4 regions of the Actinacidiphila reveromycinica genome follow, and region 1 is predicted to be linked to each of the others. Evidence: riboswitches for the same ligand, from Rfam matches in the RefSeq annotation. Region 1 holds a riboswitch; each other region holds the start of a gene.
The links. A riboswitch is a leader RNA that binds a small molecule or an ion and turns the genes downstream of it on or off. The one in region 1 is predicted to bind cyclic di-AMP.

Region 2: another riboswitch for cyclic di-AMP. It lies ahead of RVR_RS15000 (M23 family metallopeptidase); the one in region 1 lies ahead of RVR_RS00670 (C40 family peptidase).
Region 3: another riboswitch for cyclic di-AMP. It lies ahead of RVR_RS03505 (M23 family metallopeptidase); the one in region 1 lies ahead of RVR_RS00670 (C40 family peptidase).
Region 4: another riboswitch for cyclic di-AMP. It lies ahead of RVR_RS22580 (C40 family peptidase); the one in region 1 lies ahead of RVR_RS00670 (C40 family peptidase).

What each region holds. Positions count from the first base shown of each region.
Region 1 is NZ_AP018365.1:149,712-156,910, reverse strand. It holds gene RVR_RS00700 (ATP-binding protein) at 1-181, shown strand, start outside; gene RVR_RS00695 (ADP-ribosyltransferase) at 328-1,008, shown strand; gene RVR_RS00690 (permease) at 1,160-2,353, shown strand; gene RVR_RS00685 (TetR/AcrR family transcriptional regulator) at 2,471-3,190, opposite strand; gene RVR_RS00680 (ABC transporter ATP-binding protein) at 3,273-4,199, shown strand; gene RVR_RS00675 (ABC transporter permease) at 4,189-5,076, shown strand; gene RVR_RS00670 (C40 family peptidase) at 5,093-5,590, opposite strand; cyclic di-AMP (ydaO/yuaA leader) riboswitch at 5,594-5,719, opposite strand; gene RVR_RS00665 (hypothetical protein) at 6,129-6,503, opposite strand; gene RVR_RS00660 (ATP-dependent Clp protease proteolytic subunit) at 6,510-7,199, opposite strand, start outside.
Region 2 is NZ_AP018365.1:3,640,820-3,648,018, reverse strand. It holds gene RVR_RS15010 (bifunctional nitrate reductase/sulfite reductase flavoprotein subunit alpha) at 1-3,649, opposite strand, end outside; gene RVR_RS15005 (N-acetylmuramoyl-L-alanine amidase) at 4,088-4,714, opposite strand; cyclic di-AMP (ydaO/yuaA leader) riboswitch at 5,106-5,243, shown strand; gene RVR_RS15000 (M23 family metallopeptidase) at 5,256-6,479, shown strand; gene RVR_RS14995 (MBL fold metallo-hydrolase) at 6,843-7,199, opposite strand, start outside.
Region 3 is NZ_AP018365.1:841,467-848,665, reverse strand. It holds gene RVR_RS03525 (hypothetical protein) at 1-1,445, opposite strand, end outside; gene RVR_RS03520 (hypothetical protein) at 1,660-1,854, opposite strand; gene RVR_RS03515 (nucleoside/nucleotide kinase family protein) at 2,083-2,718, shown strand; gene RVR_RS03510 (GNAT family N-acetyltransferase) at 2,948-3,964, shown strand; cyclic di-AMP (ydaO/yuaA leader) riboswitch at 4,341-4,511, shown strand; gene RVR_RS03505 (M23 family metallopeptidase) at 4,517-5,323, shown strand; gene RVR_RS03500 (helix-turn-helix transcriptional regulator) at 5,449-7,199, opposite strand, start outside.
Region 4 is NZ_AP018365.1:5,303,671-5,310,869, forward strand. It holds gene RVR_RS22570 (C40 family peptidase) at 1-280, opposite strand, end outside; gene RVR_RS22575 (hypothetical protein) at 954-1,313, shown strand; gene RVR_RS22580 (C40 family peptidase) at 1,405-2,478, opposite strand; cyclic di-AMP (ydaO/yuaA leader) riboswitch at 2,486-2,640, opposite strand; gene RVR_RS22585 (C40 family peptidase) at 2,819-3,952, opposite strand; gene pcrA (DNA helicase PcrA) at 4,242-6,746, shown strand; gene RVR_RS22595 (M23 family metallopeptidase) at 6,777-7,199, opposite strand, start outside.

The DNA of each region.
Region 1 (7,199 bases):
CGACTCCCACCCGCGCTGGCCGCAACGGCTGCCCGGCGCCGTCCAGCAGGACAACGGCCGCGGCATGGCCATCGTCCGCCACCTCGTCGCCGAGTCCGGCGGCACGCTGCGCATCGTGCCCACCTGCGAGGGCGGTAAGACCGTGTGGACCATGGTCCCCTGGCCCGTCCGCGTCCTCTGATCATCCGTCCCGGCGGCCGTCCCAACGTCCGCCCCGCTCGTCAACGCCTGGTCGCCGACGGCCGGTCGGCGACGCGGGACGCGGGACGCGCCTACGATCGGGTGACGTTCGACGGAGTGGGGGAGGGCGACCGGCACGCTACGGGCATGATCATGAACCGAGTCCGGTCGCTCGCGGCCGCCGGCGTGCTGACCCTCACCGCGGTGCTCGCCACCCAGACGCCCTCCGGGGCGGCAACGGCGGCCACAGCCGCCGCAGCGGCTCCGAGCGCGGCGCCCGAAGCGCCCGCCGCCGCGATGTGTCCCGCCGTCCACGACCCGCTCTACGCCGCCGCCGACCGCAGCGTGGACGTGGAGCGCATCGTGCCCGACCCGCCGACCTACCGCACCACCTGCGGCGAGCTGTACCGCGCGGACGGACGCGCGCCGGCCGTCGTCTTCCACGACGGCTTCCAGCCGAAGGCCCCGCAGGACGGGCAGTACGACCTGGCCGCCTACGTCGAGGTGAACCAGCCCTCGCCCTTCGTCAGCACCAGCTACGACCACGACCTCTACAAGCAGTGGAAGTCCGCCTACAACTACTACGTCGACGCGCCCGGCGGCATCGACGTCAACGCCACGATCGGCGACACCCACAAGTGGGCCGGCCAGCACGAAGTGGCCTTCGCCGGCGGCATCGACCGCCGCTTCGTCGTGGGCGCCTGCCCGGTGGACAAGGCGACGAAGAGCGAGGTGCTCGCCGACTGCGTCCGCAACCCCTTCTACGTGCCCTGGCGCCTCGTGCCCGCGCCCGAGCCGGTCGGCCCCGCACTCGCCCCGGCGAGCTGAGGCGGACGGTCTGACGTCGACAGATCGACACCGACGGTCTGACGCCGACGGATTGGCGCCGGCAGGTTGACGCCCGCCGTTCCGCAGGGCCGTCCGGACGGTCCCGCCGGGCCCGGCCTTCGCGAGGGCCCGGCGGGGAAGGCTTCGCCCCATGCACGCCGTACTGCACGCACTGTCCATCACCGGTTCGATGACCTGGGAGATCACCTGGGCGCTGATCCTCGGCTTCGCCCTGTCCGCCGTGGTCCAGGCGGTCGTCCGCAAGTCCACGGTGGTCTCGCTGCTGGGCGACGACCGCCCGGCCACCCTCGCCGTCGCGGCCGGCCTCGGCATCGCGTCGTCGTCGTGCTCCTACGCGGCGGTGGCACTGGCGCGCTCGCTGTTCCGCAAGGGCGCCGACTTCACCGCCGCGATGGCCTTCGAGATCGCCTCCACGAACCTCGTCGTGGAACTCGGCGTGATCCTCGCGCTGCTGATGGGCTGGCAGTTCACGGTGGCGGAGTTCGTGGGCGGACCGGTGATGATCGTGCTGCTCGCCGTGCTGTTCCGGCTCTTCCTGCGCGACGCGCTGCTGCGGGCGGCCCGCGAGCAGGCCGAGCGCGGGGTCGCCGGGTCGATGGAGGGCCATGCCGCGATGGACATGTCCGTGCGGGCGGACGGCTCCTTCGGCAGCCGGCTGCTGTCCGGCGAGGGGTTCACCGCCACGGCGCACGTCTTCGTCATGGAGTGGGCCGCGATCCTGCGCGACCTGGTCGTGGGCCTGCTGGTCGCGGGCGCGATCGCGGCATGGGTACCGGACACGTTCTGGCGGGAGTTCTTCTTCTCCGGCCATCCGCTGGCGTCCAAGCTGTGGGGCCCGCTGGTCGGCCCGGCCGTCGCGATCGCCTCGTTCGTCTGCTCGATCGGCAACGTGCCGCTGGCGGTGGTGCTGTGGAAGGGCGGCATCAGCTTCGGCGGCGTCGTCGCGTTCATCTTCGCCGACCTGCTGATCCTGCCGATCCTGAACATCTACCGGAAGTACTACGGCGCGCGCATGACGCTGTTCGTCCTGTGGACCTTCTACGGGTCCATGGTGGTCGCCGGCTACGTCGTGGAACTCCTCTTCGGCGGGTTGGGCCTGGTCCCCGACCAGGCCGACGCGAAGGTCCCCACCGAGGGCGTCCGGTGGAACTACACGACCTACCTCAACATCGCGTTCCTCCTGCTGGCCGCCGTGCTCCTGGTGCGCTTCCTGCGCACCGGCGGCGGGGAGATGCTCCGGATGATGGGTGGGGCGCCGGAGAGCGGCGCGGGCGGGGCGGGCGAGCCCTCCGGCCGCTCCGGCCGTTCCGGGCCGGGGCACTGAGGAGCCGGAGCCCCGTGCCGTTGGACGCTCGGGTCCGCCGGGCGGGGCGGCACCCACGCCGAGCGCCCGCGCCCGCCGGGCGGGGGCGCCCCTGACAGCCGATCTGGCGGCGCCGGTTCAGCCGCCCGCCGCCGTACGGCCCCCGCCGTCCTCGTCCCCGCCACCGTCCTCCCCCGTGCCGGGCGCCCGCTGCGCGGTGGACGCCCCGCGCCGGGCCACCGACTCCACCAGCCGCTCCAGGTCATCGAGGTCCGCGGCGTACTCCGCGTCCCAGTCCACCGGCGGGTCGAGCCAGTCCGCGAGGGCGAGGTGCGCGGGCAGGCCGCCCTCCGGCAGCTTCCCCCGCTCGCCGCGCGGATCGGGCGTGCCCGGACCGAACCGGCCGCCCGACTCGGACGCGATCCAGCCGAGGACGTACGTGCTCACCAGCCGCTCCAGCCGCGGGACCTGGGAGGGCGGCACCCCGGCGTCCAGCAGGGCGCCGTAGAGCTGGTCGACGGTGAAGACGGCGTCGGGCGTCACGGCGGGCCGGGAGAAGAGCAGGGTGACCGCCCAGGGATGGCCGATCGACAGACCCCGGGCGGTGTCGGCGAACGCGCGGAGCCTGACCCGCCAGTCCTGGGCGCCCGCCAGCTCCGGAGCGGCCTCGCTCACCCCGGCCAGCAGCCGCCCGAGCATCGCGTCGAGCAGGCCCGCCTTGTCCTTGACGTGCGGGTACAGGGCCATGGGAGTGACGCCGACCGCCTGCGCGACCGCCCGCATGGACACCCCGGCCAACCCGCGCGCGTCGGCGATCGCCAGGGCCGCGTCCAGAATCTCTTCCCGTTTCCCGCTCATGCCTCTACACTGTAGATCTATACGGTGTAGATCAACTGGAACGGGGTGGTGGTCCGCGATGGAGACCGAGGGGAGGGGCGGCGTGCTCGCAGCCGAGGGCCTGCGCAAGCGGTACGGCGGGCGTGCGGCGCTCGACGGCTTCGACCTGCGGGTGCGCCCGGGCGAGATCACCGGCCTCATCGGGCACAACGGAGCGGGGAAGACCACGTTCGTCGAGGTCGTCACCGGGCTGGTCCGCCCGGACTCCGGCCGGGTCGAGGTCTGCGGGATCAGCGTGCACGACCGCCCGCGCGCCGCCCGGGCCCTGCTCGGGGTGGCCCCGCAGGAGCTCGCGCTGTACCCGACGGTGACGGTCCGCGAGCACCTGCGGCTCTTCGCCGGCCTGGTCGGACTGCGCCGCGCCGCCGTCCGCCGCTGCGTGGAGTCCGTCGCGGAGGAGCTGATGCTCGGCGACGTGCTGGACCGCCGCTGCGCGGTGCTCTCCGGCGGCCAGCGCCGCCGCACCCAGGCCGCCGCCGCGTTGGTCGGCGCCCCGCAGGTGCTGCTGCTGGACGAACCGACCGCCGGGGCCGACCCGGAGACCCGCGCCGCCCTGCTCGCCGCGGTCCGGGCCCGCGCGGCAGCGGGCGCCGCCGTCGTCTACACCACCCACTACCTGCCCGAACTGGTCGACCTGGACGCCACGTTGGCGGTGGCGCGGGACGGCCGCGTGGTCGCCCGGGGGGAGCGTGCCGCGCTCACCCGGGACCTGCCCGGCGAGATCCGGGTGACCCTCGACCCGTCCGCCCCGCGCCCGGACCTGCCCGAGGAACTGCGCGCCCGCACCCGCCCGTTCGGCCCGGACGGCCTGCGCGTCGCCACCCGCAACCCGCCCGCCGACCTCGCGGCGATCCTCGGCGCCGGCTGCGCGCCCACCGCGGTGGACGTACGCCGCCCCGATCTCGACGACCTGTACGCGGCGCTGGCCGCCGCCGCGCCGGGCCGCCAGGAGGTGTCCGATGCGGCATGACCCGGGGTCGCGCCCGCCCACCGATCCGCACGCGCGGACCGACCCGGAGCCGTACGCCGGGGCCCGCGCGCAGCCGCCCGCCGCTGCCGGCGCCGAGCCGCGCGGCTCGGCCCGCGCCGAGCCGCGCCCCGGTCTGCTGCGCACGGGGGTGCTGATCCGGCACAACACCGCGGTGCTGCTCAACGAACCGGGCCCGCTGATCGGCCGGTTGGTGATGCCGCTGATGATGCTGCTCGCCATGCGCCCGCTCTACCAGGCCGCCCAGGGAGGAGCGGCCGGTACCACGCAGGCGGTGATCGGCTCGCTGGTGATGTTCTCCCTGCTCGCGCTGTCGATCGTGGGCAGCTCGATCCTCTCCGAGCGGGTCTGGCGGACCTGGGACCGGCTGCGGGTGACCCCGGTGCGGCCGGTGGAGCTGCTGGTCGGCAAGGCCGTACCGGTACTGGGCGTGCTCGCCGCGCAGCAGGTGGTCGTCCTCGGCTTCGGCGTCGTGGTGTTCGGCATGCCCGTGGCCGACCCCGGCCTGCTGGTGGTCGCCTGCGCGGTGTGGGGTCTGGCCCTGCTCGGCATGGGCAGCGCCGTCGGCCTGCTCGCCGGCAGCTACGGCCAGCTCTCGGCGGTGCTCGACATCGGCGCCTTCCTGCTCACCACGCTCGGTGGCGCGCTGGTCCCGATCTCCACGCTGCCCGGCTGGGTCCGCGCGGTCGCGCCCGCCTCGCCGGGGTACTGGGGCGCCGACTGCCTGCGGCACGCCGCCGCGGGCGACACCGGCCGCACCCTGACCGGCATCGCGGTGCTGCTGGCCGTGGCGCTGGTCGGCGGCGCGGTGGCCGCGTGGCGGGTCGCCCGCGGCTGGGGCAGGGCCACGGCGATATGACGCCCCGTCAACCCGGTCAGTTCACCCGCCCGTACCAGACGGCGCTGGACCAGATGTGCTCCAGCCGTACGGTGGTGCCGGTCTTGGGCGCGTGCCAGATGTTGCCGCCGCCCGCGTAGATCCCCACGTGGTAGACGGAGGAGCCGGACGAGCCGCTGTGGAAGAAGACCAGGTCGCCGACCCGGCGTGAACCGGCCGAGATGTGCGTGGTGCCGTTGTACTGCGCGGCGGCGGTGCGCGGCAGTTGCTTGCCCGCCCGCTTGAACGAGTACAGCGTCAGGCCCGAGCAGTCGAAGCGGGACGGCCCGCTCGCGCCCCACTGGTAGGGCGAGCCCTTCTTCGACGCGGCGACGCTCAGCGCCTTGGCCGCCAGGGTGGCGGCGTCCGCCCGCTGCGCGGCGCCGGGCAGCAGGCTGGGGACGGCGACGGCCGCCGCGGTGAGCAGGGAGGCGGCTCCGAGCCGCGAGAGCCGGGAAGCGGCCGGCCGGAAGCAGATGCGGTTGGGCGTACACATGCGCAACCCTTCGTCATCAGCCTGCGAAGGGTGACCTGTCGGGTTCGGGCTGGCGAAGACGCCCGGCCGCATGCAGCGGCTTCACCCCAAGGGTGCTCCGGCGCCCGCCGGGTCCGGCGGGCGCGGACCGACCCGTCGTGCTGGGTCCTCCGCTCCTGCCACTGCACTCGTGTCGACCTGGCATCCGCGCGTCGGCAGGACTGGGCATCCGCACGGACCGCCCCGCCACGGCGGCGGGGGCTTGTCGTCACCACGGATCGTTACGCATACGACACGGCGGCGCCGGGACAGAAACGCGCGATGTGAGCTTCGTCACATCTCCGCCGTCCGGGTGGACCCTCGCGTCCGCCGTCCGCCGGCCGGGCGCCGCCGTACCGCCTGAACTGCACGGACGGGGGCGGCGACGGAGGATGTCCAGTCGACACGCGCAATCGCGCACCCGTTTGCGGCGGCGGCTTCCGCTACGCCGATGGGCTGACCCACCAGGTCGGCCGTGTCGCGCATACCGGTGACGGATGGTGAGCGTCGGCGGGTCGGGTCAGGGGTGGGCGGGTCCGCCCGAGCCGCCCGAGCCGCCCGAGCCGCCGGGGCCGTCCCGCCCCTCCGCGCCCTCGGTCGGCGCGGGGGCGACCGTGACCCGCGCGGCGCGCCGCTCCCCGTCCAGCACCCGCAGGGCGCGGCCGAGCGTCGTGTGGTGCAGGTCCGTCTCGCCGCGCAGGTGCATCACCGTGAGCGCGTCCCGCAGTGCCACCGCCCGACCGACGAGCGCCTGTGCGGCCCGTAGCGCCGTGTAGGTGTCGGTGGTGCGGGAGGGGTTGATCCGGCCCATCAGGTCGACCAGTTCCAGGTAGCAGTCGACGAGTTCGCCCTCGGAGCGGGTCAGGGCGGGCAGCGGCGGGAGTTCGGCGGCCACGCCGGCTCACCGCGGGCCGGTGCCGCGCGCGCCCGTCCCGCCCGGGCCGGTGCCGCGCCTGCCCGGACCGCCCAGGTCCGCGCCCGTCTTGCGGCTGGTGGTGAGCAGGTCCGCCACGCCGTACGCGACCGCTGCCTCCGCGTCGAAGATCGTGTCGCGCTCCAGGTCCGATGCCACCCGCTCCGCCGTCTGCCCGGTGTGCCGGACCAGCAGGGCCTCCAGTTGGTCGCGGGTGCGCAGCATCTCGTTGGCCTGGATCTCCAGGTCCGAGACGTCGCCCTGCACCACGTCGCCCATCGAGGGCTGGTGGATGAGGACGCGCGCGCCCGGGGTGATCATCCGCTTGCCCGGCGCGCCGGCCGCCAGCAGGACGGCGGCCGCCGACGCGGCCTGGCCGATGCACACCGTCGCCACGTCGCAGGTCACGAACTGCATCGTGTCGTAGATGGCGGTCATCGCGGAGAAGGAGCCGCCGGGGGAGTTGATGTAGATGCTGATGTCCTGGTCGGGCGACGCGCTCTCCAGGTGGATGAGCTGGGCCATCACGTCGTTGGCCGAGGTGTCGTCGATCTGCGTGCCCAGGAAGACGATGCGCTCCTGGAGCAGCTTGGAGTAGGGGTCCATGGTGCGGACGCCGTTGCTGCTGCGCTCGGTGAACTCCGGCAGCACGTAGCGGGCCGTGGGTGTCGGGCGGTC
Region 2 (7,199 bases), 3.5 Mb from region 1:
AGCACCACTGCGCCAGGCGGTCGTTGCCGTCGGCCCGGAGCATGTCCCGCAGCCGGCGGTCGCCGGTGCGGTCGGCGACGAAGCGGAGCAGGGCGGGGGTGATCCGGGTGATGTCGAAGTGGCGGTGCAGCGCCTCGCCGAACGGCATCCGCCCGGACGCCTCGTCGCCCGCCCCGCCCGCACCAGCCCCGCCCGCACCCGCCGCGCTCGCACCCGCCGCGCTCGCACCAGCCCCGCCCGCACCAGCCCCGCCCGCGCCCACCGCCCCCGCCCCGTCTCCCGCCGCCGCGGCGGGCCCGGGGGCGACGTCCACGGGGGTGGCGCCGTCCAGGCCCGTCACGGCGAGCCACTCCGCCACCAGGTCGGGGGAGTTGACGGGGGTGACGCTGAGCGCGTCGCCGGCCTCGTAGCCGAGCGGGACCTCGCACGCGCGCGTGTCGAAGGTGAAGCGGCGCACCTCCTTGGTGGCGCCGGGCCCGCTGAGGAGGCGGTTGCCGGTCAGGAGCGCGGTCACCGGCCGCCCGGCCCGGCCGGACCCCGCACCGGACGGTGCCGGCCGCGCATCCCGCGTGGCCGTGGAAGCCGCGGCCGCCGTTGCCGTTGCCGTCGTTGCCGTGGCCGCCGTTGCCGTCGCCGCCGTGGCCGAGGGCGGGACTGCCGCCGTCAGCGTCGTGAGCACGCCGTCCAGCCACTCCCCGGCCGTGTCCTCGTAGTCGGGCTCGCAGTCGGTACGGGGAGCCAGCCGTACGGCGCCGAGTTCGTCCAGCCGCCGGTCCAACCGCCGTCCGTGGCCGCAGAAGTCGTCGTACGCGGAGTCGCCGAAGGCCAGCACGGCGTAGCGGCGGCCCTCCAGGCGGGGCGCGTCGGCCCCGGAGAGCGCGTCCCAGAAGCCGGCGCCGTTGTCGGGGGCGTCGCCGTCGCCGTAGGTGCTGGTGATCAGCAGCAGGTCCGCGCCGTCCGGGAGGGCGCGCGGGTCGGTGACGTCCATGCCGGCCAGGGCGGGGCGGTGGCCCGCGCCGGCCAGGCGCTCCACGACGCCGGCCGCGTAGTCCTCGGCGGTGCCGGTCTGCGACGCCCACAGGACCACGATCTCCCGTGCCGGCGCGGCGGGTTCGGACGAAGCCGGCCACTCCTGCGACCGTGCCCCCGACGGTGACCGCGACCACGTCGGTGTCGGCGTTCCCGGCTGCGGCCCGGTCCGGAGCCCGGGCGCGGCGCCGGGCGCGGCCCCGTCCCCGGACGGCGGCAGGCCCTCCGGCGCGCGCGAGTACAGCCCCGCCAGCACCCCGTTGACCCACCGCGCGTGCTCGGGCAGGAACGGCGCGTCGGGCGGAAGCACCGGCACCCCGGGGGCGCCGGACTCCAGCCCGGCCAGGAAGCCGACGAGGTACTGCCGTTCGCCGGCGGCGAGCACCGGCGGCGGGTCGGTGAGCCCGAACAACCCCACCGCGCCCGCGAGTCGGGCGTCCCGCGGGTCCCGCGTGTCCTGCCGCACCTCGCCGAGCGGGCCCCGGCCGGCCGGCGGCAGGGCGAGGTCGGCCGCCGGCGGCGCCGGCTCCTCCACCGGAACCGCCGCGGCCGCCTTCGCCAGCGCCACCGCGCACACCTTGAACTCCGGCTGGAACGAGATCGGATCGACCGCGTCGTTGGTCACCGCGTTGACGCAGAGGTCCTTCCCGAACAGGTCGTTCCAGTGGAACGGCGCGAAGCAGCACCCCGGCAGCACCCGGTCGGTGACCAGCGCGGGCAGCAGCGCCCGGCCGCGCCGCGAGGAGACCTCGACCGTGTCGCCCTCGGCGATGCCGAGCCGGGCCGCGTCGGCGGGGTGCATCTCGACGAACGGCGCCGGGTTGAGCCGGTTGAGCTTGGCGACCCGGCCGGTCTTGGTGAGGGTGTGCCACTGGTGCGGCAGCCGGCCGGTGTTGAGCGCGAACGGGTAGTCGTCGTCGGGGAGTTCGGCCGGCGGCAGGTGCGGGCGGGCGAAGAAGGCGGCCCGCCCGCTGGCCGTGGGGAAGCGCGGCCCGTCCGGTCCGGTGTACCGGATCGGGTTGCGGTCGGGCCCGTCCGGGTCCGCCGCCGGCCACTGCACGGGCGTGCCGCGCAGCCGCTCGTAGCTCACCCCGCGCAGGTCGTAGCCGGTGGTGGGGTTCCAGGCGCCCTTGAGCTCCTCGAAGACCTGCTCGGGGCCGGTGTAGGTGAAGGCGTCCTCGTACCCCATCGCGCGGGCGACGTCCGCGATCAGCCGCCAGTCGGGGGTCGCCTCGCCGGGCGGGTCGAGCGCGGGGCGGGCCAGGGTCAGGTTGCGCTCGCTGTTGACCAGCACCCCCTCGGCCTCGGTCCACATCGCGCCCGGCAGCACCACGTCCGCGAGGGCGGTGGTCTCGGTGTCGGCGAACACGTCCTGCACGACGACCAGTTCGGCGGCCGCCAGACCGTCGACGACGCCGGCGCGGTTGGCGACGGAGGCGACCGGGTTGGTGCAGATGATCCAGCACGCCTTGATCCGCCCCTCCGCCATCCGCCGGAACAACTCGACGGTGCCGCCGCCGGAGCCGTCCGCACGGATCGTGCCGGGCGGCAGCCCCCACAACTCCTCGGCGGCCGCCCGGTCCTCGGCGACCAGCACCGAGCGCTGGCCGGGCAGCCCGGGGCCCATGTAGCCCATCTCGCGGCCGCCCATCGCGTTGGGCTGGCCGGTCAGCGAGAACGGCCCGCTGCCCGGGCGGCAGATCGCGCCGGTGGCCAGGTGCAGGTTGACCAGCGCGTTGGTGTTCCAGGTGCCGTGCGTGGACTGGTTCAGGCCCATCGTCCAGCAGCTCATCCACTCCCGCGCGCCGCCGATCAACCGGGCGGCGGTGCGCAGGTCCTCCTCGGCCACCCCGGTCAGCTCCGCGACGGCGGAGGGCGGGTAGTCGGCGAGCAGGTCCGGCATCGCCTCCCACCCCTCGGTGTGCGCGGCGATGAACTCCGGGTCGGTGCGGCCGTCGGCGACCAGCAGGTGGAGCAGGCCGTTGAGCAGCGCGAGGTCGGTGCCGGGCCGCAGTTGCAGGAACACGTCGGCCTTGGCGGCCGTCGCGGTCCGCCGCGGGTCGACCACGATCAGCTTGGCGCCGGCCTTGACCCGCTCCATCATCCGCAGGAAGAGGATCGGGTGGCAGTCGGCCATGTTGGAGCCGATCACCAGGAAGACGTCCGCGTGTTCGAAGTCCCGGTACGACCCGGGCGGCCCGTCGGCGCCGAGGGACAGCTTGTAACCGCTGCCCGCGCTGGCCATGCACAGGCGGGAGTTCGACTCGATCTGGTTGGTGCGCACGAAGCCCTTGGCGAGCTTGTTCGCCAGGTACTGCGCCTCCAGGCTCATCTGGCCCGAGACGTAGAAGGCGACCGCGTCCGGGCCGTGCTCGTCGACGATCGCCCGCAGTCGCGCGGCCGTGCGCGCCACCGCCTCGGCGACCGGCACCGGCTCGGCAGGGCCGCCGCGCTCCGCCCGGACCAGGGCGGTGGTCAGCCGGCCGGGCGCGGCGAGCATGTCCGCGGTGGTGGCGCCCTTGGTGCACAGCCGACCGGAGTTCGCCGGGTGCTCCTTGTCGCCGGACGCCTTGACCACCCTGCGCCGTCCGTCCGGCCCGGTCGTGACGTCCAGCACCATCCCGCAGCCCACCCCGCAGTACGCGCAGACCGTGCGGACCTGTTCGGCCGCGCCGCCCGGCCCGCCCGCGCCGGGGGGTGGGGACGCGGGTGCGGACCCCGGCACGGGCACGGTCGCGGGTGCGGGCACGGTCGCGGACACGCGGCTCCCCTCTCGGGTACGGCTGACCGTCGCACCGTACGAAGGGCCGGTTTCGCCCCGGTCACGCCCGCGAAGCGTGGCCGGTTACGCCCCCTGCACAGGCACCGTCACCCGGGTGTGAGGATCGCGCCCCCCACATCCCGCGCCCCGCCCCCGCCCCGGGCCGTACGGCCCGCCCCGCCCCGGGCCGCCCCGCCCCGGGCCGTACCGCCCCGGGCCGTACCGCCCCGGGCCGCGCCGCCAGTCACCCCGCATCCGCGCGGCCCCGCGTCCGCACCGCCCGCGCCCCGCCCCGCCTCAGCCGCCGTTCACCAGCCGGATGTACCGCACCCAGTCCCAGTTCGGGCCCGGGTCGGTGTGGTCGGTGCCCGGCACCTCGACATGGCCGATGATGTGCTGCCGGTCCTTCGGGATGCCGTACTTGCCGCAGATCTCGGCCGTGAGGGCGGCGGATGCGTGGTACATCGCGTCGGTGAACCAGGACGCGTCGTCGACCCAGCCCTCGTGCTCGATGCCGATGCTGCGGGTGTTGTAGTCCCAGTTGCCCGCGTGCCACGCCACGTCGTGTTCCCGGACGCACTGGTCGACGGCGCCGTCGGCGGAGCGCACGACGTAGTGCGCCGTGGCGGCGTGGGCGGGGTCCTGGAAGAGGCTGATGGTGTCGGCGAAGGTCTCCTGGGTGACGTGGATGACGACCATGTCGATCGCGTAGGTCGTGGGCCGGTTGGACGCCGTGTAGTTGGCGGTGCTGGCCGGAGCCCAGGTGGCGCCGGGGTAGTCGACGGCGGCGGCCGCCGAGGCCCGGCCGCTGCCGGCCCACAGCCCGCCGGTGAGCGCGGCGCCCGCGGCGGTGCCGAGCGCGAGGCCGCTGCGCAGCAACGACCGTCGGGTGTGGGGGAGTCGAGGGCTGTCGGGGCGTTCCATGGGGGGCTCCCTGTGGGGTCACGGATGGTCAAGTTCATGACAAGAACGTCGGGCCCGCCCATCGTGGGGCGCGCGTCCGCGACCTGCCAAGCGGTTCGCGCAATGGCAGAGGTCCATGCCACTGGCGGATCGGCCGCGCGATCCCCGCGGCCGCCTGCGCGCCGAGTTCGCCCGCTCACGCACCGTGGCCACCGAGCCCCCGTTCCGATAACGACTGATGCACGCTCACATCACTTCCCGGCCACATCGGCTGACCGATATGACCGCTCCATCCCTACCCACCCTGCTTTGTTCTCACGCCCAACTCTCGGATTCGGCTTGGAAAACGACTCCGGCTCTATTAACGTTCGATAACGCAGCGCGGTCGTCACCGCCGCCGCCAGGACGGCGGACCGCGCGCTTGCCGAATCCCGTCCGCGGGAACCGGGGACCCGAGAAAATGGGGTGAATCGGGCAGCGTTCAGGCCCGTAGGAGACCTTCTTCCTCCGAACCCGTCAGCTAACCCGGTAGGCGAGAGGGAAGGAAAGGAGAGCGCCCGTCGTGGCGTCCGACCAGCTTGCCTACGCACCCGCCCGCCCCGACGGCGACTTCGCCGGCCAGGAGCGGGACGACCTCCGGCTTCCGCGCCAGCGGGCCAACGGCCTCACGGCGAACGGCACTTCCGCCGCTCTGACCTCTCCGGGTCCGCTGGGCGCCCCCGCGCCCGCCCCCGTTCCCGCGTTCGCGGCCTTCGCCAGCGTCGGAGCGGCCGGCCTGGCCCCGGCCCCCGCGGCCGAGCCCGCCGCGCGCCCCGCCCGGTACCCGCTGCCCGACGCCGTGATCGGCGGCGCCCCGCTCGCCGGCCCGCCGTCGTACGACCCCAGCGCGCTGACCCTCCCCGCGCCGGAGTCCGCCGCACCGGCCGCCGCCGGGGCGACGACCCTGCTGACGCGGCCTGTCGCCGAGCCCGCCCCGGTGGAGCCGGACGAGGCCGGGACCGCCGGCCCGGTCGCCGACGAGGCGCTCGCCGCGCGGACCGCCCTGGACCTCGCCCCGGTCCGGGACCCCGGGCCCGCCGTCGCCGACGAGGACCCCGCGCCCACCGGACCTGAGGCCGGGCCCGTGGCAGAAGCCGAGCCGGCCGCTCCCGCCGACCCCGGCGCGGCCCTCTGCGCGCGCCTCCTCGGCCAGGTCGCCGCCCAGCGCGAGGCCGTCGCCCGCGCCGAGCGCGAGGTGGTCGAGAGGGCCGAGGCCGCGCAGGCCGCCCGGGAGGCCGCCGAGCGCAAGGTGCGCGAGCAGGTCGCCGCCGCGAAGGCCGCCGCCGAGGAGAAGGTCCGCGAGGAGGCCGCCGCGGCGGTCCGCGCCGAGGCCGAGCGCCTGGCCCGGCTCGCCGCCTCGTACATCAAGCCGGTCGCCTGCGCCACGCTCGGCGCCGGGTTCGGCGAGACCGACCCCTGGGCCAACCTGCACAACGGTCAGGACTTCACCGCGCCGACCGGCACCCCCGTGCACGCCGTGCACGGCGGCACCGTCACCTCCGCGGGATGGGCCGGCAGCGACGGCTACCGGGTCGTCCTGACCCTCGACGACGGCACCGAACTCCGGTACTGCCACCTGTCGACCATGGTCGTCACCGACGGCCGGGTCACCACCGGCGACACCATCGGCCGCGTCGGCGCGACCGGCAACGTGCCCGCGCCGCACCTCCACCTGGAGGTGCGCCCGGATGGCGCCGCCCCCGTCGACCCGCTGCCCTGGCTGCGCGCCCACGACGTCGCCATCTAGTCCGGCGAACCCGGCGGTTCGGTGGTCCGGTGGTCCGGTCGGCTCCCCGGCCCGGCCCCGGCATCACCCCGCCTGACGGTCAGGCGTCCACGCCTCCCGGAACCGGCCCGCGCCCAGCCCGCGGAGAGGGCGCGTGCCGAGCCGGTGACGAGCCCGAGCCCGTGACAACCCCGAGCCCGTGTCGAGCCGAGCACGGAACCGCCCCGCACCCGGCGCGGCCCCGTACGCCACCGCGCGTACGGCCCCGCCGCTGCCGGTCCCACCGCTCCGACGACGACCCCACCGCCCCGGCGGCCCTGGCGACCACCCCCCCGGCGCCGGGGCCGCCGGCCTGTCCGCCGGGGGAGGGCCGTGCCGGCTCCGCTACACGGCCGGTGACGTGGCGGCGGCCGGGGCAGCCGTGCCGCTCGGGCCGCTCGGGCCGGTCGCGGGCAGGACGTGGTGCGCCGCGAGGTCGACCAGGGGGATCAGGTCGGTCGGGGACGTGTCGCCGTCGAGGACGCGGTACTCGACGGCGGTGAGGATGGCCAGCCGTTCGGTGAGCCCCCACCGCGGGTTGGTCTCGGCCGCGATGAGTTCGGCGGCGGTCCGTGCGATCGGGTGGCCGGCCGCGTGCGCGGCGTGGATGCGGTCGCGCACCCGCAGCAGGTAGTCCGCGTAGCCGGCCACGTCCGCGGGCGTCATGACGGGACCGTGGCCGGGCACGATCACCTGCGGGTC
Region 3 (7,199 bases), 690 kb from region 1:
AGCCGCAGCACCGGCCCGGTGCCGAGCCGGGCGTAACCCCGCCCGGGCGGCACGTCCGCCGCCGGTGTCGTCCGCTGCGGCGCCCCGAGGACGGCCTGCACGTGCTCGGGCGCGAGCGGCCCCAGCACCACCCTGGCGCGGGTCTGCGAGATCACCACCGGCGCGAGCGCCTCGGTCGCGTCGAGCTGGTCGGCCACCGCCACCGCGACGTTCGCGGTCCTGCCGTGCCGCAGCGGCACGTCCAGCAGGGTCTGCGGGTCGGGCCGCCCCTCGGCCAGCGCCAACTGCGTGAGCGCGGTCGGCCGGTCGACGACGATCCACAGCGGCCGCCGCACGTCGTCGGCGACCGGGTTCCCCGCCTGGCGGGCCCGGTTCACCGCGATCAGCCGCCGCTCGGTCTCGTGGGCCGCCCACTCCAGCGTCGCCGCCGCGCCGAGCACCCCGTCCTCGACGGCGAGCACCCCCGGCCGTCCGGCCAGGGACGCGTACTCACCGGTGCCGCTGCCGTCGACGATCACCACGTCGCCGTGCACCAGCGCCTGGAGCGCGATCGACCGCAGCAGGCTCGTCGTCCCGGTGCCGGGCTGGCCGAGCGCCAGCAGGTGCGGCTCGGTGGAGCGCGCGCCGGTGCGCCACAGCACGGGCGGCGCGTCCCGGGTGACCGGGCCGTCGCCGCCCGCGGTGCCGTCCTCGGCGGACGGCACCGTGACGGGCACGGTGCGCTGCACCGCGTCGGAGTCGGTGAAGCCGAGCACCGTCTCGCCCGGCGACGTGACGAACCGCTGCGCGACGATGTCGGTCGGCAGCGGCGGCAGCGCGGTGAGGGTGAGGTGGTTCTCCTCCTCGTTCCAGTCGAAGCGGTACTCCCGGCCGCGCCCGGCCTTGGCGTGCAGTAGCTGCTCGACGCGGACGCGGGAGTCCTCCTCGCCGTCGGTGAAGTACGCCGGATAGCGCAGGTGCAGCCGGACCAGCCGGCCGTCCCGGAACTCGTACCCGCTGAACGCCTGCTCCCAGCCGCCGTCGTGGGTGTACAGCGGTGCCGGGTCGCCGGGGTCGGACAGGTAGGGCACCAGCGCCTCGTACAGCGACTGGAGGCGTACGCCCTCGGCCTCCGTCGGACCGGCCGGGGCCGAGGCGTTGCGGTCCCGGCCCATCCACGCCGCCGACGCGACCAGCGCGGCGACCCCGAGGATCGGCCCGTACGGCATCATCGCCACGATCACGGCGGCCGTGGCGGCCAGCAGCAGCGCCGGCCCGCGCCGGTCCTTCGGGGTGCGGCCCCACCACCCGCCGGCCCACGACGCCTGCCGGCGCACGCCCCGGGCGATGGTGATGACGGGGTGCAGCACGTCGCCGGCGCCGTCGGCCGCGGTGCGCGCCAGGTCGCGGCCGCGGACGAGCGCCGGCCGGCTGCTGAGGATGCTGGGAAGGGGACGCCTGGCCACGGGGTGCTCCATGGGTGGTTCGGGTGGGGGGCGGCGCGTGGGGGGACGCCGGTGCGCGGTGGGACGCGCGCGGAGGGCTGCGGGCGGCGGGCGGCAGGCCGCGCGGCCGGCGGGCTGCGGGCCGCGAGCTGCGGGAAAGGCGACGGGCCCGGGAGCGGATCGACCGCTGCCGGGCCCGAGGGGTGGGGCAGGAGTGGCCGCCGGTCGGACGGCGCTAGATCTTGAGCCCGCCGATCAGGCTGGCCAGGCTCGCCCCGCCCGCTGTGATGCTCGGGGCGATGGCGGTACCGGCGAGGTAGAACCCGAAGAGTGCGCAGACCACTCCGTGGGACACCTTCAGGCCGTCCTTGCGGAAGAACAGGAAGCAGATGACGCCGAGAAGCACGACGCCGGAGATGGACAGGATCATGGGGCTCTTCTCCTGAGGTGATGGGGACGGTCACCGTGAGTCCTCCCAGGCTCACAAAAAGTGAGAGATCGCGCGCGCTGGCAAACGGGTGATGTGCGGCCTCCTTCTGCCAGTCGGGTGAGGTGCTGCGCGGTACGCGGCCGGTCCCGGCCCGGGTGCGGCCCCACCGCCCCGCCCGATCGGGTGAGGGCGAGGCGCCGGGGTGACGACCGGGGGCGGTCCGGCAGGATGGGGCGGGTGCAGCCGACCCCCATCACCTGGCCCAAGCTCGCCGACGCCCTCGCCGAGCGGATCGCGGCCGGCCGCCCGCCCGGCCCCTGGTGGCGGGTCGCCGTGGACGGCGCGCCCGCCGCCCGTCCCGCCGACCTCGCCGACGCCGTCGCGGCCGCGCTGCCCGCGCTCGGCCGCCCGGTGCTGCGGGTGGCGGCCGACACCTTCTGGCGCCCCGCCTCGCTCCGGCTGGAGTACGGCCACGAGGACGTCGACGCGTACTACCAGCTCTGGCTCGACACCGGGGCGCTGCGCCGCGAGGTGCTCGACCCGCTCGGGCCCGGCGGCAGCGGCCGTGCCCTCCCCTCGCTGCGCGACCCGCGCACCGACCGCTCCACCCGGGCCGGCTACGTCGAACTCCCGCCCGGCGGCGTGCTGGTGCTCGACGGACCGCTGCTGCTCGGCCAGGGCCTGCCGTTCGACCTGACGGTCCATCTGCGGCTGTCCCCGTCGGCGCTGGCCCGGCGCACCCCCGCGGAGGAGCGGTGGACCCTGCCGGCCTACGCGCGGTACGCGCGCGAGGCGCTGCCCGAGGAGGCCGCGGACGTGCTGGTGCGGGCGGACGACCCGAGGCACCCGGCGTGGACCGGGTGAAGCGCCGGACGGAGGGTCGGGTGGGGCGCCGGACGGAGGGTCGGGTGGCGGGGGACAGCGGGCCGCCGAGGCCGCCCCGGGGCGTCGCCGAGGGGGCGCGGAGAGCCGGACATCCCGTCCCCGCACGGCTTTTCGGGCGCTTGGCGGGCACCCGTCCCGGCCTGTCCCGGCGGCCGTCCGGACCCGCCTTGCCCTGGGGCGGCGCGCACCGCTAGCGTCCACGAGCACCATGACTGTCGCCATCGCGCCGCTGACCACCGAGCACATACCCCTCGCCGTGCAGCGGTACGACCGCTGGTTCGCCCGCGCCCGGCGGCCCCCGTCGCAGCGGTCCTGGCTCGCCGACGGTCCGGTGCGCGGGGAGGACCTGCTCGGCAGGCTCCACCGGACGCCCGGGGTGGAGGCGGTCAGCGCCCTCGACGGCGACGGCGGCCTGATCGGGCACCTCGCGGCCGTGCCGGTCGATCTCGCCCCGGACGATCCGGCCGCGCTGCGCGCCCACCCGCGTTCCGCCCTCGTCCCGCACGGCGGCCACGCGCTGCCCGCCGGCCGCGAGAGCGAGGTGCTGCGCGCGCTGTACGTCCGGGTCGCCGAACGGCTCGTCGCCGACCGGCGGTTGGCGCACTACGTCGATGTGCCGGCCGGCGACGTCGGCACCGCGCCCTGGTCCGACCTCGGGTTCGGCCGGGACCGGGTGCACGGCCTGATGGCGGTCAAGGCGCGCGGGCGGCAGCCGCGCGGGGTCGAGGGGCTCGCCATCCGCCGCGCCGGCCCGGGCGACCTGCCGCAGATCGGCCGGATGGCCGCGGAGTCCGCGCGGCGGCAGCGCGGCACCGCCACCTTCCAGCCGCAGCCGGAGACCGCGCTCGCTGCGCTGCGCGTGCACTACGCGGCCGCGCTCGCGGACTCCCGGTGCGGCGCGTGGATCGCCTCCCGGCGGGGCGAGGAGATCGGCATGGTGCTGCTGGTGCCCGCGCGGCCCGACCCGGTGGTGCCCGAATCCAGCGTCGAGCTCGTCGAGATGTACGTCGACACCGCCTTCCGCGGGGAGGGGATCAGCCGGGTGCTGCTGGCGACCGCGCTCGCCTGGGCGTACGACGCCGGGCACCGGTACATGGCCGCGCAGTGGCCGTCCGCGTCCCCGCACGCCGCCGGGCACCTCCCGGCGATCGGCTTCCGCCCGGTCGCCTACCGCCTCGCCCGCACCCTGGACCACCGCCTCACCGGGCCGGCCGGCACGTTCTGAGGGCGGGCCGCCCCGACCGCCCTCCGCCGAGGGCGCCGACCGGTGCGCGCGCGACCCCGAAAATCGTACAAAGAGGGACATTTGGCGCGTCTGTGAGCGGTATCACCGGGTGGGCACGGTCCGCGCTTGATCGGGGGACGGAGTGTGGTCGCAGGGGGCGAAACGTGATGGACGGTGTCGGACGGCGCACTCGACGTAAGGATCGCATAGCGGACATCCGGGTGTGCGGCCACACACCGTGACCGCGGCGCCCGGGGAGGCGGCCCCCGCTGTTTGCCCGCCCGGAGCGGGTTCCCCTACGTTCCGTCGGGTGCGGGGCAACCCGCTTCCCATCCGCCGGGCGGACCGCCGAGTCCTGCCACCGCCCACCCCGCGGATCATCCGAGCACCGACATGGCAGGAGCGGGGGACCCAGGACAGGTCGCCGCCCGGACCGACCGCCGCGCCAGCGGCGCGCGTCCGGGCGGCTCGGGGTGAAGCCGCACCCGCGGCCGGGCATCTCCCGCCCGAACCCGACAGCTCACCTCGCAGGCGTAGGAGAGGACATCCCCCATGCCCGCACGCAACCGGCACCGCAGGCCCAGGATCCTGGGCGGCCGCCGCCTCACCCGTCTGACCGTGGCCGCCGGCGCAGGCAGCGCCGCGCTCGTGCTGCCGCTGGTCGCCGCGACCCACGCCGGCGCGGCCACCCCGGAGAAGAGCACCACCTCCGCCACGGCCACGTACAAGGTCGTCAAGGGCGACACCCTCGTCAAGATCGCCACGGCGCAGCACGTCACCGGCGGCTGGAAGCGGCTGTACCAGGACAACAAGGCCGCCATCGGGTCCGACCCGGGCCTGATCCGCCCCGGCACCGTGCTGACCCTGCACGTCGCGCAGGCCGTGCCGCAGGCGAAGTCCACCGCGAGCACCGCCGCCTCCGCCACGGCCGCGAAGTCGGCCACGGCCGGCACCGGCTGGATGAAGCCGGTCGGCGACGCCGCCATCGGCACCGGCTACAAGGCGTCCGGCTCCCTGTGGTCCAGCGGTTCGCACACCGGCGTCGACTTCCTCGTCGGCTCCGGCACCCCGGTGCACGTGGTCGCCGCCGGCACCGTCGTGTCGGCCGGCTGGGACGGCGCGTACGGCAACGACGTGATCGTCCACCACGCCGACGGCAGGTACACCCTGTACGGCCACCTGTCGAAGACGCTGGTCTCGGCCGGCCAGACCGTCACCGAGGGCCAGGAGATCGGCGTCTCGGGCGCGACCGGCAACGTCACCGGTCCGCACCTGCACTTCGAGGTGCGCACCACGCCGAGCTACGGCTCGGACATCGACCCGGTCGCCTACATGCGCGGCCACGGCGTCGTCATCTGACGGTGCCGCGGCACCGCCCCCTGCGCGCTGCGCCCGTCCGGTCCTCGGTGTCCGGGCGGGCGCACCGGCGTCCGGGGGCGTCGCGGGGCCGCCGATGACTGTACGGACGAGGTGGACGGGACGGGTCAACCGAGCAGCGCGGCCAGTTCACCGCGTGAGGCGACACCGAGCTTCGGATACGCCTTGTACAGGTGGTAGCCGACGGTGCGCGGGCTCAGGAACAGCCGTGCGGCGATGTCCTTGTTCGACAGGCCCTGCGCGGCCAGCCGGACGATCTGCGACTCCTGCGGGGTGAGTCCCGCCCGGTCCGCAGGCGACCGCGACTCCTGACGACCCGTCACCGGAACTCCGCACGCGTCGAGTTCGCGGCGGGACCGGTCCGCCCACGGACGGGCGCCGAGCCGTTCGAACACCTCCAGCGCGGACCGCAGCCGCCCGGCGGCCTCGTTCCTGCGCCGGGCCCGCCGCAGCCACTCGCCGTACAGCAGCCCGGTGCGGGCCGCCTCCAAGGGGCGCCGGTGCGGGTCGTGGCCGGCCAGGGCCGCCGTGAAGTGCTCCTCGGCCTCCTCGTCGGGGGCCAGCAGCGCCCGACAGCGGGACGCCATGGCCGCCGCCCAGCCCTGCCCCGTGCCCCGCGCCCACCGCTCGAACCGGTCGAACGGCTCGGCCGCGCGCCCGGGTTCGCCCACCCGCACCGCGGCCTCCACCAGGTCCGGCACGCTGCGGGTGGCCGAGATCTGGTGGCTGAGCAGCGGATCGGCCAGCAACTCCAGCCGCTCCAGCGCCGATCGGGCGCGGCCGGCACCGAGGTCGAGCAGGCCCTGCGACCAGTACGCCCAACTCGCGCCCGGCGCGGTCGGGGCGCCCGGTGCGGCCGCCAGCGCCTCCGCGGCACGGGCACGGCACTCCGCGTCCTCGCCCCGCAACGCCGCCACATGGGCCAGCACACCGTTCAACTGGCTGACCCACTGCGCCTGTCGCGTGCCGGGGTGGATGCGCAGCCACTCGGCGGCGGTGGCGTGCGCGTCGGTGAGCCGCGACTGGAACAGCTCGACCTCGGCCTGGAAGAACAGCACCGTGGCGAGCCGGCCCAGACCACCGGCGTCCCGGCACTCGGCCGCCAACTCCACGGCCAGCGCGTGGGATTCGGCGTCCTGCCCGCGCAGCATGCCGGCCGCGCACAGCATCGCCAGCTCGCGCGGGTCGGCGCCGCCGGCGCGGGCTGCCGAGGCGGCCGAGGAGACCGACTCCGGGGCGGGCGGGCCTGCTTCCGGGTGTCCGGCTCCCGGGTGTCCGGCGTCCGGGGGGACAGGGTCGGGGCACACGGGGTCAGGGCGCTGCGCGGCGGCCGGTCCGGACGGATCCGGGCCGAGGGCGTCCGCCAGGGCTCCGGCGAGAAAGTCCGCGACCGCGCGGATCGCCGTGCCCGCGGGCAACTCCAGGGCCGCCAGCCGCCCGACGGTCGCCCGCACCTTCACGGCGCCCAGGTACCAGCCGGTGTGCACCGCCTGCACCAGCATCCGCCCGGCCCGTTCGGGGTCGGCCGCGGCCGCGGCCTCGGCGCCCTCCAGCAGCATCCGGTGCGCGCCGGGGAACGCGCCCTGCCAGAAGTCGGCGAGCGCCCGTACGTCGAGCGCCCGGGCCCGCACCACCGCCTGCTCCGCGGAGCCCGGGGGCAGGGCGTCGGAGGCCGCGCGGGCGGCCCGCTCCGCGAACTCCCGGGCCCGGGGCAGCTCGCCCGCCTCCGAGGCGGACTCGGCGGCCAGCAGCAGCCTGCCGGCGCGGGCGGCGGAGCCGGGACTCAACCGGGCGGCGCGCTCGTAGGCGACCGACGCCGCGGAGTGGCCGCTGCGCTCGCGGGCCCGGACCGCGGTGG
Region 4 (7,199 bases), 5.2 Mb from region 1:
GGGTGGTGTCGAGCCGCGCGGTCTTGCGGGCCAGTTCGTCCTGGAGGCCGTCCACCGCCGCGCGGGCGGCGCCGACCTGCTGCCGCGCGCCGTCGTACTGCTGCGTGGCCGTCTCCGCGCGCCGGTACAGGGCGTCGACCCGGGCGCGGATTGCCGCGGGGGTCGCGGGTGTCGCGGCGGCGCCGTCCGGGCCGGCGGTCACCGGGCCGCCGCCCGGGCCCGGTGCGGCCTGCGCGTTCCCGCCGAGCGCGCCGACGGACGCGGCCGAGACCAGCACCAGCGAGAGGGCGGCGCGGGCGGCCGGAAGCCCGCCGAGCGGAGCCCGGGCCGGGGCCGGGCCGGCGGAGGCGCGGTGCGCCGTCGGGCGGTCGGCGGAGGAACGGCCGGGGGTCGGGCGGCCGGGGGTCGGGCGGCTGCCGGGGGCACGGTCGGTGGGTGCGTGGCGGCTCGCCGGGTGGTCGGCGGGAGTACGGTCGACGGCCGCGGGGCCGGATGCCCGGCCGTTCGCCGGGCGGTCGGCGTGGGCGCCGTCGGTGGGCCGGCCGGCGGAGGCCGCGCGGCCCGCCGGGCCGACCGGCGGGACCGGGGCGGGGGCCGGGCCGCGGCGGTGGCGACTGCGGCGACTGTGCGAGGCCATGCGGCCGTCACTCCTTCGTCGGGGAGGCCCGGCGGCACCGTGCACGGGGGAACGCGGCGCCGCCGGGCCCGGCGGAGGTGGCCGCGCCGGGGACGAGCCGTCGGCGATGGGTACCGGCCACCTGCCAGTGACGCTAAACCTGCCCCCGACCCCACCCGGGCCCACTGTCCGGGACTGCCCGCTTTCCGTCGCGGCCGACCGGATCCGACCGCCGTCCGACGGGTGACCCGCCCGCATCCGGGCGCCGGGCGACCGAAGCCCGCGATACGGCACCCCGCCCGCCGCCCGGTGCTATGCGCGCCGTAGGGTCCGGCGCATGGACACCCTCATCAATGTCTTCGTCGGGCTGCACATCATCGGCATCGCGGCGCTGCTGGGCGGCTTCCTCACCCAGCTCAAGGCGATGGGCCGGGTCGGTGCCGCGCCGCGCTTCGTGCCCGGCATGCTCTACGGGGCCTGCGCGATGCTGGTCACCGGTGTGGCACTCGTCGGTCTGGCGCACGCCGACGACCGGCACCTGAGCAGCGTCAAGATCGGCGTCAAGCTGGCCGTGCTGCTGGTGATCCTCGGGCTGGTCTACGTCAGGCGCGACGAGGAGGAGGTCGACGCGGTCTCCTTCGGCGCGGTCGGCGGCCTGACCGTCGTCAACATCTTCATCGCGGTGCTCTGGACCTGAGCGCGCCGACCGCCGACACCGCGCCGGCGGACGGCAGCGCGCCGACCGCCGGCACCGCGCCCTCCGCCGAATCCGGCGCGGGCGCGGGCGGTCAGACGATGCGGCGCGCCGTGGCGAACGGCATCCAGCTCAGCGGGGCGACCTCGACCGACGCGCCCGTGTGCGGGGCGTGCACGATGTTGCCGTTGCCGATGTAGATCCCGACGTGGCTGAGGCCGGAGTAGAAGAACACCAGGTCGCCCGGGCGCAGGTCGGCCTCCGAGACCGCGGTGCCGTCCTTGGCCTGGTCCCAGGTGGTGCGCCCGATGCTGACCCCCGCGGCCTTGTAGGCGGCCTGGGTCAGGCCCGAGCAGTCGTACGAACTGGGGCCGGTGGCACCGAAGACGTACGGCTTGCCCTGCTGCGCCAGCGCGAACTGGATCGCGGCGGCCGCGCGGCCGGTGGCGCTGCCGGTGTAGGTCGGGGTGGTGCCGGACGACGACGAGGAGGAGGACGACGAGGACGACGACGTGGTCGTCTTCGGCCGCTGCAACGCGGCGAGCTTGGCCTTCTGCGCGGCGGTGAGGGTGTTGAGCAGCTTCTGCGCGGCGGCGAGCTTCGTCTGGACGTTCTTCTTCTGCGTGGCGAGCGTGCTCTGCGAGCTGGTCAGCTGCTTCAGGCTCGCGGTGGCCTGGGCGCGCTGGACGGACGCCTGCTCCTGCTGGATCTTGAACGTCTTGAGCGCCTGCTCCTGCGTGGCGGTCAGCCGGTCCAGCAGGTGGTTCTGCGACAGGAAGCTCTGCGGGTCGTCCGAGAAGAGCAGTTGCGTGGTGGAGCCGAGACCGCCGGTGCGGTACTGCTCGGCCGCGAACTGCCCCAGCACGCGCCGGGACTCGTTCATCTGCTCGGTCTTGTCGGCGACCTGGGCGAGCAGCTGGTTGGTCTTGGTGCGCTGCGCCGCCGTCTTCTCCTTGGCCTGGTCGTACTGCTGGGTGGCGACCTCGGCCTGCTGGTTGAGCGTGTCGACCTGCTTCTTGACCTCGCTGATGGAGGGCTTCGCGGGGGCCGCGTTCGCCGTCTCGCTCAAGAGGGTGACCGATGCCAGGGCCGCGGTGGTGATCCCGACGGCGGCCCGCGCGCCCGTCGACGCGAGTATCGGGGTGCGCGGCTTGCGGTGCGACGCCAAGGAGGCGACTCCTTCCGTGGACCGCCGACCGGGTTAGCTGACGGGTTCGGGCGGGGAAGGTCGCCCTACGGGGCCGGCGCTCGTCGCGTCTGCCCCGATTCACCCCGAAGTGCTCCTGGGTCCCCGGCTCCGGCCGGTGGCCGGATTAGGCGGAGGCGGTGCGCTGCCGGACCGTTGCCGGCGGGAGGCGGACCACCTAGCGGGCTACCGTAGTCAACTTCGCGGCATCTTGGGAAGTTTGGATTGCAATGTGACCGAAATCGCTTTGTGACCTTGGGTTTTACCGGAGGGCTCGACGGACATCCGGGTCATGCGGTGGCGACACGGACGACAGCTGCCATTACGGGCGGACGGCCGCGTAGAAGGGCATCTCGGTGATGGGGGCGATCTTCACCACGGTGCCGGTGTGCGGGGCGTGGATCATCTCGCCGTCGCCGATGTAGAGCCCGACGTGGCTCACGTCGCTGTAGAAGAAGATCAGGTCGCCCGGCTGGAGGTCGGACTCCGCCACCCTGGTGCCCACGTTCACCTGGTCGTAGGTGGTGCGCGGCAGGTCGATCCCGGCGGCCTTGTAGGCGGCCTGGGTCAGCCCCGAGCAGTCGTAGGAGTCCGGGCCGGTGGCGCCCCACACGTACGGCTTGCCGAGCTGCTTGCGGGCGAAGGCGATGGCCTGTTCGGCGGCGGTGGATCCGGCCGTCGAGGTGGTCGTGGTGGTGGTCGCGCTCGCCGCGGCCGCCGCCTTGGCCGCCGCCGCCTGCTTCGCCTTCTCCTGGGCCGCGAGCTTCTCGGCCTTCGCCTTGGCGGCCGCCTCCTGCTGCGCCTGCAACTGCGCCAGCCGCTTCTTCTCCTGGGCGTTGAGGCTGTTGAGGAGTTTCTGCGCGGCGCCGAGCTTCGTCTGCACGTCCTGCTTGGCGGACTTCAGCACGCCCTGCTGGGCGGTCAGCGTGGCCAGGCTCTTGGCCGCCTCGACCCGCTGCTGGGTCACCGCGACCTGCTGGGTCTGGTACGCCTCGACCGCGGCGTGCTCGCGCTTGCCCATCACGTCCGTCAGGTGCACCTCGTCGGCAAGGTCCTGCGGGTCGCCCGACAGCAGGTAGCGGCTGGTGGTCAGGTCGCCGCCGCTGCGGTACTGCGCCGCCGCGAACTCGCCCAGCACGCGCCGGGAGTCGTTGAGCTGCTGCGTCTTCCGGGCGACCTGCGCGAGCAGCTTGTTGACCTTGGTGTTCTGCCGGTCGGTCTGCTCCTGCGCCTGGTCGTACTTCTGGGTGGCCGCCTCGGCCTGCTGGTCGAGCGTGTCGACCTGCTTCTTGACCTCGCTGATCGACGGCTGCGCGGGCTTCGCCGGAGCGGGCGTGGCGCTCGCGCTCTCGCTGAGCAGCGTGACGGTGGCCAGCGCGGCCGTGGTGATCCCCACGGCCGCGCGCGGCCCGGGGGTGCTCAGGAGCGCGGTACGAGCCTTACGGTGCGTCGCCATGGCGGGCGGACTCCTCTCGGACGCTGCCGGTGCCGGCTGGTGCGGCACGCTAGCCAAAGCCCGGCACGGCTGGGAAGGGCGATGTCCGACAAGGCCCGATACCTTTTCGTCATCTTCCGCCGGCGCCGCCGCGCGGTCACGCAGCGTCGCCCCCGGGCTACCCGGGCCCGGCCCTTCCGGTGCGTACGGCCCGCCGTTCCCGTCGTGCGCCCGGCCCGGCCGCGAGGCGCCGTCGCCGTCGTCGTACACCCGTCGGGGATCACGGAACAGCCCTTAGACTCGGGAGGCGATGAGCAGCCTCTTTGACGACAACTTCCTGGACGGTCTGGACGCGGCCCACGGGCCCTCCGACGGCGGGCAGCCTCCGCCGCCCGAGGACGGCCCCGGTGGCGAGGAGGTCCCGCACGACCTGTTCCAGGGGCGGTACGACGACCCGCCCGCCCACGACGCGCACTACCGCAACGGCGCGGCGCGCCCCGTGCTCGACCCCGCGCAGCTCGTCGCGGGGCTCAACGAGCAGCAGCGCGCCGCCGTGGAGCACCACGGCGGGCCGCTGCTCATCGTCGCCGGCGCAGGCTCCGGCAAGACCCGCGTGCTCACCCACCGCATCGCCCACCTGCTCGCCGCGCGCGACGTGCACCCGGGCTCCATCCTCGCGATCACCTTCACCAACAAGGCCGCGGGCGAGATGAAGGAGCGCGTGGAGGAGCTCGTCGGCCCGCGCGCCAACGCGATGTGGGTCTCGACCTTCCACAGCGCCTGCGTGCGCATCCTGCGCCGCGAGTCCAAGACGCTCGGCTTCACCTCGTCGTTCTCGATCTACGACGCCACCGACGCGCGCCGCCTGATGGCCCTGGTCTGCCGCGACCTGGACCTCGACCCCAAGCAGTTCCCGCCGAAGTCGTTCAGCGCGCAGGTCTCCAACCTGAAGAACGAACTGGTCGACCACGAGACGTTCGCCGCCCGGGCGGGCGCGTCCGGAGGCTCCGGGGGGCTCTTCGAGCGGAAGCTCGCCGAGGCGTACGCGATGTACCAGGCCCGGCTGCGCGACGCGAACGCGCTGGACTTCGACGACATCATCATGACCACCGTCAACCTGCTCCAGGCGTTCCCCGACGTCGCCGACCACTACCGGCGGCGGTTCCGGCACGTCATGGTCGACGAGTACCAGGACACCAACCACGCGCAGTACACGCTGGTCCGCGAACTCGTCGGCACCGGCGAGGGCACGGCGGACGGTGCCCCGGGCATCCCGATGGCCGAGCTGTGCGTGGTCGGCGACGCCGACCAGTCGATCTACGCCTTCCGCGGCGCCACGATCCGCAACATCCTCCAGTTCGAGGAGGACTACCCGCAGGCCCGCACCATCCTGCTGGAGCAGAACTACCGCTCCACACAGAACATCCTCGGCGCCGCCAACGCCGTCATCGAGCGCAACGCCGGGCGGCGCGCGAAGAACCTGTGGACCGAGTCCGGCGAGGGCCCCGTCATCACCGGCTACGTCGCCGACCAGGAGCACGACGAGGCGCAGTACGTCGCCGAGGAGATCGACCGGCTCACCGACGCCGGCGACGCCCGCCCCGGCGACGTCGCGGTGTTCTACCGCACCAACGCCCAGTCCCGTGTCTTCGAGGAGATCTTCATCCGGGTCGGCCTGCCCTACAAGGTCGTCGGCGGCGTCCGCTTCTACGAGCGCCGCGAGGTCCGCGACGTGCTCGCCTACCTGCGCGTCCTCGCCAACCCCGAGGACGCGGTGCCGCTGCGCCGCATCCTGAACGTGCCCAAGCGCGGCATCGGCGAGCGCGCCGAGGCGATGATCGACGCACTCGGCCGACGCGAGCGGATCTCCTTCCCGCAGGCGCTGCGGCGCGTCGACGAGGCGTACGGCATGGCCGCGCGCTCGGCCAACGCGGTCAAGCGGTTCAACACCCTCATGGACGAGCTGCGCACCGTCGTGGAGTCCGGCGCGGGCCCCGCCGTCGTGCTGGAGGCGGTGCTGGAACGCACCGGCTACCTGGCCGAGTTGCAGGCGTCCACCGACCCGCAGGACGAGACCCGCGTCGAGAACCTCCAGGAACTCGCCGCCGTCGCCCTGGAGTTCGAGCAGGAGCGGGAGGGCGAGGAGACCGGGTCGCTCGCCGAGTTCCTGGAGCGCGTCGCGCTGGTCGCCGACTCCGACCAGATCCCCGACGCCCCCGACGGCGAGGAGGACACCGGCGGCGTGATCACCCTGATGACGCTGCACACCGCCAAGGGCCTGGAGTTCCCGGTGGTGTTCCTCACCGGCATGGAGGACGGCGTCTTCCCGCACATGCGCGCCCTCGGGCAGGTCAAGGAGCTGGAGGAGGAGCGGCGGCTGGCCTACGTCGGCATCACCCGCGCCCGCCGGCGGCTCTACGTGACCCGCTCGATGATGCGCAGTGCCTGGGGGCAGCCGTCCTACAACCCGCCCTCCCGCTTCCTGGAGGAGATCCCCGAGGCGCTCATCGAGTGGAAGCGGACCGGGCAGCCGGCCTCCGGCGGCGGGAGCGGGTCCAAGGCGGCCGCGTCCGTCGCGTCCTCCGTCGGCGCGCGCGGGCGCTCCGGCACCGGCGGCTTCGCCACGCGCCGCTCCGCCGGCGACCGCCCGGTGATCTCGCTGTCGGTCGGGGACCGCGTCACCCACGACCAGTTCGGGCTCGGCACCGTGATCGCGGTCACCGGCCGACCGGGCGACGAGAAGGCCACGATCGACTTCGGCGACGAGCGCCCCAAGCAACTGCTGCTGCGCTACGCCCCGGTCGAGAAGCTCTGAACGGCGCCGGCCCGGCACGGGCCGGCGCGGCTACCTCGGGTCCAGCCCGTGGGACAGCAGCCAGGGCAGCGGGTCGATGGGCGTGCCGCCGTTCGGCCGGACCTCCAGGTGCAGGTGCGGCCCGGTGGTGTTGCCGGTGTTGCCGGAGTAGGCGATGACGGTTCCCGCCTTCACCTTGCCGGACCGGATCTTGGTGCTGCTCAGGTGGCAGTACCAGGTCTCGGTGCCGTCGGGCGCGGTGACGATCGCCATGTTGCCGTAGGAGCTGTTCCACTGGGTGCGCACGGTGCCGTCGGTCACGGCCATCACCGGCGTGCCGACCTGCACGGGGAAGTCGATGCCGGTGTGCAGGGCCATCCAGTGCTCGCCGGACTGCCCGAAGTAGGCGCTCAGCCCCTTCTGCTTCACCGGCAGCACGAACTTCGGCCGCAGCGCCTCCTTGCGGGCGGCCGC